Streptomyces collinus: one gene and its partner. The protein of the gene in region 2 interacts with the protein of the main gene of each other region in a pairwise test. Links are inferred from orthologs where the notes say so. Each region holds a gene or a part of one and is shown on either strand. Other genes may lie near its edges. The genes, in order: rlmB and tsaE.

Region 1 (3,255 bases), 1.3 Mb from region 2 along the record:
GACCAGTCCGGCGCCGACCGGGTGCTCCAGGGCGAACTGGCGCAGCGGCTCGGCGACTTCCCACGGGTGCAGCGTGTTGAGCCACTTGACCATGGAGCCACGCTTGCCGCCTTCGAAGTAGACGGGGTCGCACAGCTTGCCCATGCCGGCGTAGATGGAGATGAAGCCGAGGAAGACGCGCAGCGGAAGCAGGACGACGGCGAGGTTCATCCGGCGGCCCGGGTAGTAGGCGTGCCGGGCCGGGTCGTCGCCGTGCCGCTTGGCCCGGCGCCCGGTGCCGTCCGCGCCGGGGGCGGACTCCTCGAAATCGTCGTCCTCGTAGGCCGGTTCGCCGTACGCCGGTTCGTCGTAGGCGCTGCCGACGGTACGCATGGGCGGCAGCAGCCGGGTGCCGTCGGCGGGTTCGTGGGTGCGCTGGGGGCCGACGACCGGGGTCTCGACGGTCTGGGCGAGGTTGTCCTCGTAGCCGGCGCCGCCGTAGCCCGCGCCCGGGTACCCGGGGTCGTCGTAGCCCGGGCCCACACGGGAGATGACCTGGGTGGCCCCGGTGTCGGAGCCGGACTCGTCGGCGTGGCGGACGCTCTCGTGCCGCGCGGCCTGCAGGAGCCGGTGCGCGCCGGTGTCGTCGGGGGCGGATCTGCCGCTCCAGACCACGGGCCGGCGGCGAGCGGTGGCCCCGTCCGCCCCGCCCCCCACCTGGGGGATGCGGGCGGTGTCCTCGGTGGCGGTCAGGTGCCGTGCGACCCGGGGGGACTGAACGCGACGCGTCGAGACGCCCAACTGCACGCGGAAACTCGCGTGATTGACGATGACCTGCGCCGGGTCGCTCGGCACCTTCACCATGCTCAGCGCGGGAGCGTCGTCGAGTCCCGACGAGCGGTCCACCGTGGGTGTGCGGGGTGTTCTGGTGTCCACACTCATCTAACCGAGTGACGTCGCGTTAGGACACTGCTTTGACCCGCCGGATCTGTCCGGACCCCGTCAAGCTTGTCCTCTTCGCCCCGGTGACACCGGAATTACCCCGCACGGGTGACGTTCCGGACGCCTGTTCAGTGGCGTCGGCGGGCCGCCTCGTACAGCACGATCCCCGCCGCCACACCGGCGTTGAGCGACTCGGCGCCGCCCGGCATCGGGATCCGCACCCGCACGTCACAGGTCTCCCCGACCAGCCGGGACAGCCCCTTGCCCTCGCTGCCGACGACGATGACGACCGGGCCGTCCAGCGCCGGAAGCTCGCCGAGCTCGGCCTCGCCGTCGGCGGCCAGGCCGACGACCGTGATGCCGGCCTTCTTGTACGCCTCCAGGGTCCGGGTGAGGTTGGTGGCGCGGGCGACCGGGGTGCGGGCCGCCGTACCGGCGGACGTCTTCCAGGCACCGGCCGTCATACCGGCCGCACGGCGCTCGGGGACGACCACGCCGTGACCGCCGAAGGCGGAGACGGAGCGGACGACCGCGCCGAGGTTGCGCGGGTCGGTGACGCCGTCGAGGGCGACGATCAGCGGGTCCACACCCTCGTCGTAGGCGGCGGACGCCAGGTCCTCGGGGTGGGCGTACTCGTACGGCGGGACCTGGAGGACCATGCCCTGGTGGTTGAGCCCGTTGGTCATCCGGTCCAGCTCGGGACGCGGGGCCTCCATGAGGTTGATCCCGCCGCGCTCGGCGGCGACCTGGAGGGCCTCGCGCACCCGCTCGTCGTTGTCGATGAACTGCTGGACGTAGAGCGTGGACGCCGGGACGCCCTCGCGCAGCGCCTCCAGGACCGGGTTGCGCCCGACGACCAGCTCGGACGTGCCCTTGCCGCCCCGGCCGCGCACGGTGGGCCGGCGCACGGCCTGCTTCGCCTTGGCGTTGGCGACGCGGTTCTTCTTGTGCCCCTTGCGCATCTCGGCGGGCGGGGTCGGGCCCTTGCCTTCCAGGCCCCGGCGCCGCTGGCCGCCACTGCCGACCTGCGCGCCCTTCTTGCCGGACATGCGGCGGTTGTTCGCGGCCATTGAGCTACCTGTCTCCGTGAAGTGATGCGTACGTACGTCTGTGTGTACGGCTCTTGTCTCTGTGCAGTGTGCCGCCCGGAGGCCCGGGCGGCACAGTCGGGCAGCCCGTGGGGCTTGTCTCAGCGCGGGCCGAGGCTCCATCGCGGCCCCTGCGGGCTGTCCTCGATGACCAGACCGGACTGGCCGAGCTGGTCGCGGATGGCGTCCGCGGTGGGCCAGTCCTTGCGGGCCCGGGCGGCCTCGCGCTGGTCGAGGACCATGCGCACGAGCGTGTCGACCACGCCGTGCAGGTCCTCGCCGCGGTCGCCCTCCCCGGCCCACTGGGGATCCAGCGGGTCGAGGCCGAGCACGCCGAGCATCGCGCGGACCTCGGCGAGCCGGGCCACCGCGGCTTCCTTGTCGTCGGCGGCCAGCGCGCTGTTGCCCTGCCGGACGGTGGTGTGCACCACGGCGAGCGCCTGGGGCACGCCCAGGTCGTCGTCCATGGCCTCGGCGAAGGCGAGCGGCACCTCGGGGGCGGGCTCGACGACGCCGGCCTTCTCCACCACGCGCTGCACGAAGCCCTCGATCCGCGCGAACGCCGACTCGGCCTCGCGCAGTGCCTCCTCGCTGTACTCGATCATCGAGCGGTAGTGCGGGGTGCCGAGGTAGTAGCGCAGCACGATGGGCCGCCAGCGCTTGACCATCTCGCTGACCAGCACCGAGTTGCCGAGCGACTTGGACATCTTCTCGCCGCTCATGGTGACCCAGGCGTTGTGCACCCAGTACCGGGCGAACTCGTCGCCGTAGGCCTTGGCCTGCGCGATCTCGTTCTCGTGGTGCGGGAAGACCAGGTCGAGGCCGCCGCCGTGGATGTCGAAGGCGGTCCCGAGGTACTTGTGGGCCATCGCCGAGCACTCCAGGTGCCAGCCGGGACGGCCGCGGCCCCAGGGCGTCTCCCAGTCGGGCTCGCCGGGCTTGGTGGCCTTCCACATGGCGAAGTCGCGCGGGTCGCGCTTGCCCGAGACGCCCTCGTCGGGCTGGCGCAGGTCGTCGATGTCCTGGTTGGACAGCGCCAGGTACGCGGGGAAGGAACGGACGTCGAAGTAGACGCTGCCGTCGGCCTCGTAGGCGTGCCCGCGCTCGATGAGGCCGCGCATCATCTCGACCATCTCGGTGATGTGGCCGGTGGCGCGGGGCTCGTAGGTCGGGGGCAGGCAGCCGAGGGCGCGGTAGCCGTCGTTGAACGCCCGCTCGTTCTCGTAGCCGATGGCCCACCAAGGGC
Region 2 (3,308 bases):
GGCGCTCCTGTTCGGGCCGGGGGATCGCGGAGAGCCCACGGCGGAGGACTGGGCCCAGGCGGCCGGAACCATCGCCTACGAGATCGTGACCCGGATCGGAACGCGTGTTCCTCGCGTCTATGTGAATGAGGAACGGGACGGGTAACTCGCACGGGGAACCCGTCACGCGACGAACACCAGGCACCCTGGCAACAGCAGCACTATCCGGCCCCCCGGTTCACTCGACCGGGTGAGCCACCCGACCAGCACCCGGCGAAGAGGAGCGGCACGTGAGCGAGAGCAGTGCGGAGGTCGTCGCGGACGTCGCCTCGGCGGCCGTCGCGGTCTCCGCCGCGGGGGCCGCGGGGGGCTGGCGCCGGGCGACCGGCATCGCCGGCGTGGCGATAGGCGTGGTGGCCGCGGGTGCGGCCGCCGGTGTCGCCCTGGAGCGGATGACGGTCGGCCGCGGCATGCGCCAGAAGGCCCGGCTCGCCCTGGACTCCGCGGGGCCGTACGGCTCGCTGCGCGGCATGCCCGGCAAGGCGTTCGCCGACGACGGCACGGAGCTGTACTACGAGGTCGACGACCTCGACGAGGAGGCCGCTCCCGCCGCCATCGGCCCACGCCGCCGGCGGCTCTTCGGCCGCAAGTCCCCGGCCCCCGTCACCGTCGTCTTCAGCCACGGCTACTGCCTCAGCCAGGACTCCTGGCACTTCCAGCGGGCTGCCCTGCGGGGCGTCGTACGGACCGTGCACTGGGACCAGCGCAGCCACGGCCGGTCCGGGCGGGGCGTGGCCCAGACGCGGGACGACGAGCCGGTCACCATCGAGCAGCTGGGCCGGGACCTGAAGGCCGTCATAGACGCGGCCGCCCCCGAGGGACCGCTCGTGCTCGTCGGGCACTCCATGGGCGGCATGACGGTGATGGCGCTGGCCGACCAATACCCCGAGCTGATCCGGGAGCGGGTCGTCGGGGTCGCCTTCGTGGGGACGTCCTCGGGGCGGCTCGGCGAGGTCAACTACGGTCTGCCCGTCGCCGGGGTCAACGCGGTGCGGCGGGTGCTGCCCGGGGTGCTGAAGGCGCTGGGGCAGCGGGCCGAGCTGGTGGAGAAGGGGCGCCGGGCGACCGCGGACCTGTTCGCCGGGATCATCAAGCGGTACTCGTTCGCCTCCCGGGACGTCGACCCGGCCGTCGCCCGGTTCGCCGAGCGGATGATCGAGAGCACGCCGATCGACGTGGTCGCCGAGTACTACCCGGCGTTCAACGACCACGACAAGACCGAGGCGCTCGTCCACTTCACCGACCTGCCGTTGCTCGTCCTGGCCGGGGTGCAGGACCTGGTCACGCCGAGTGAGCACAGCGAGGCCATCGCCGATCTGCTCCCCGACGCCGAGCTGGTGCTGGTGCCGGACGCGGGCCACCTGGTGATGCTGGAACACCCGGAAGTGGTCACCGACCGCCTCGCCGACCTGCTCACCCGCACGGGTGCCGTGCCCGCAGGGGCTACCGTGAAGGGCTATGGAAGCACCAGCACCGCACAGCCCGGCTGAGCCCGGCTCCGTCCAGATCGTCGTCACGTCCCCCGAGCAGATGCGGGAGCTGGGCCGCCGGCTCGCGAAAGTACTGCGCGCCGGTGACCTGGTGATGCTCAGCGGAGAGCTCGGCGCGGGCAAGACGACGCTGACCCGTGGGCTGGGCGAGGGGCTCGGCGTGCGCGGGGCCGTCACCTCGCCGACGTTCGTGATCGCCCGGGTGCACCCCTCGCTGGGCGACGGGCCGCCGCTGGTCCACGTCGACGCCTACCGGCTCTCCGGCGGCCTCGACGAGATGGAGGACCTCGACCTCGACGTCTCGCTGCCCGACTCCGTGGTCGTCGTGGAGTGGGGCGAGGGCAAGGTCGAGGAACTGACCGAGGACCGGCTCCAGGTCGTGATCCACCGGGCGGTGGGCGACACGACCGACGAGGTCCGGCAGATGACCCTCACCGGTGTGGGGGAACGCTGGGCAACGGCGGACCTGAGCTTCCTTGTCGCGTGAGTCCGCGTGCCCCGGGGTCCCGGTGTGCGGTCATTCGATGAACGTTCCGACAAGACGTCGGCAAGATGTTGCGCTCGGTGTCTCGCGCGTGGTCACATGGTATCCAGTCCGTAGTTAGGTGTACCTAACTTCGTTGGCCCCGGCCCTTCGGGAGGCGTCCATGTCGGCTACAGAGAGCAAGGGGCAGCCGCAGCGGTTCGCGGTCGCCGGGGTGTCCATGCACGACCTGCTGGCGGCGGGCCGGGCAGCGGCGCTGATCTCCGCGCCGCCGCGCCCTCCCGAGCCGGAACTCTCCGAGCGGACCTCCGCGCACCGCGAAGCGGCCTAGGCGCGCTGTCCCGGGACGTCGGTGACACGCCTAGCGGACGACCACGACCCGGCGGCCGATCGTCGCGAACGTCCACATCGCGTCGCCGTCCGCGCGGGACTCGCGGATGCCGCCCGTGCGGACCTTCGGGTCGGGGGCGGGGGCGGTCTGGCCGCCCACGGCCGCGCTGAAGCCGATGACCACGCCGTCCACACTGGCGAAGCGCACCACGTGCTCGACCGGGACGCCGTCGGAGCCGGTGACCGCGTTCGAGCGGGACGTCACCGAGTAGCTGCCCGGCGCCGGGTCCACCGCGCTCGGCTCGACCTCGAACGTGCGGCTGACCGCCTCGTCCCCGGCGACCAGCCACACCCGGTCCCCGCGCAGCGAGTAGACGACCCGGGCGCCCTTGCCGGATTCGGGGGGCAGTGCGGTGGAATCCCCCTTGACCTGGGGTGCCTTCGACGTACCGGCCGCCGGTACGGCGCCCGTCTGCGCCGCCCTGCCCATGCCGGCCGGAAGGGTCTCGGCCGCCTCGTGGGCGAGGTAGCCGACCGTCGCCAGGGCCGCGGCGGTGAGCCCGGCCACGATTCCCGAGCTGCTAGCTGCCACCCGCGTTCACCTCACGTCGTGCATCCCTGTCGTGACGGTAGGTGACCGTAGCAGCATGTGGCGACCCGGCAGGCGCGGCAGTGCCGGGCCCCGGGGAGCCGTAGGCTGTTTGCGTGCTCTTGCTCGCTCTGGATACCGCCACGCCCGCTGTCACCGTCGCACTGCACGACGGACGCGATGTCATCGCCTCGTCGAGTCAGGTCGACGCGCGGCGCCACGGGGAACTGCTGCTGCCGGCGATCGACCGGGTGCTCGCCGAGGCCGGTCTGCGGCTCGACGCCGTCACCGGGATCGTCGCCGGGATCGGTCCGGGACCGTACACCGGGCTGCGCGTCGGCCTGATGACCGCGGAGACCTTCGGACTCGCGCTCGG

What was found.
Region 1: the proteins of tsaE (region 2) and rlmB interact in binary tests that used the Escherichia coli proteins (3 or more experiments, as listed by UniProt). The link is inferred for Streptomyces collinus from one-to-one orthologs.

What each region holds. Positions count from the first base shown.
Region 1 is NZ_CP133771.1:4,039,969-4,043,223, forward strand. The notes cover bases 21-2,964. They hold rlmB (23S rRNA (guanosine(2251)-2'-O)-methyltransferase RlmB), read right to left. Parts: upstream 1,992-2,964; coding sequence 1,050-1,991; downstream 21-1,049. Other genes in these bases: RFN52_RS18205 (DoxX family protein), read right to left, coding at 21-921; cysS (cysteine--tRNA ligase), read right to left, coding at 2,111-2,964. Outside these bases: more of RFN52_RS18205, read right to left, coding at 1-20; more of cysS, read right to left, coding at 2,965-3,255. UniProt on the Escherichia coli protein: Specifically methylates the ribose of guanosine 2251 in 23S rRNA.
Region 2 is NZ_CP133771.1:5,365,202-5,368,509, forward strand. The notes cover bases 260-3,256. They hold tsaE (tRNA (adenosine(37)-N6)-threonylcarbamoyltransferase complex ATPase subunit type 1 TsaE), read left to right. Parts: upstream 260-1,497; coding sequence 1,498-2,016; downstream 2,017-3,256. Other genes in these bases: RFN52_RS24565 (alpha/beta fold hydrolase), read left to right, coding at 270-1,529; RFN52_RS24575 (hypothetical protein), read left to right, coding at 2,177-2,344; RFN52_RS24580 (hypothetical protein), read right to left, coding at 2,375-2,935; tsaB (tRNA (adenosine(37)-N6)-threonylcarbamoyltransferase complex dimerization subunit type 1 TsaB), read left to right, coding at 3,049-3,256. Outside these bases: alr (alanine racemase), read left to right, coding at 1-145; more of tsaB, read left to right, coding at 3,257-3,308. UniProt on the Escherichia coli protein: Required for the formation of a threonylcarbamoyl group on adenosine at position 37 (t(6)A37) in tRNAs that read codons beginning with adenine.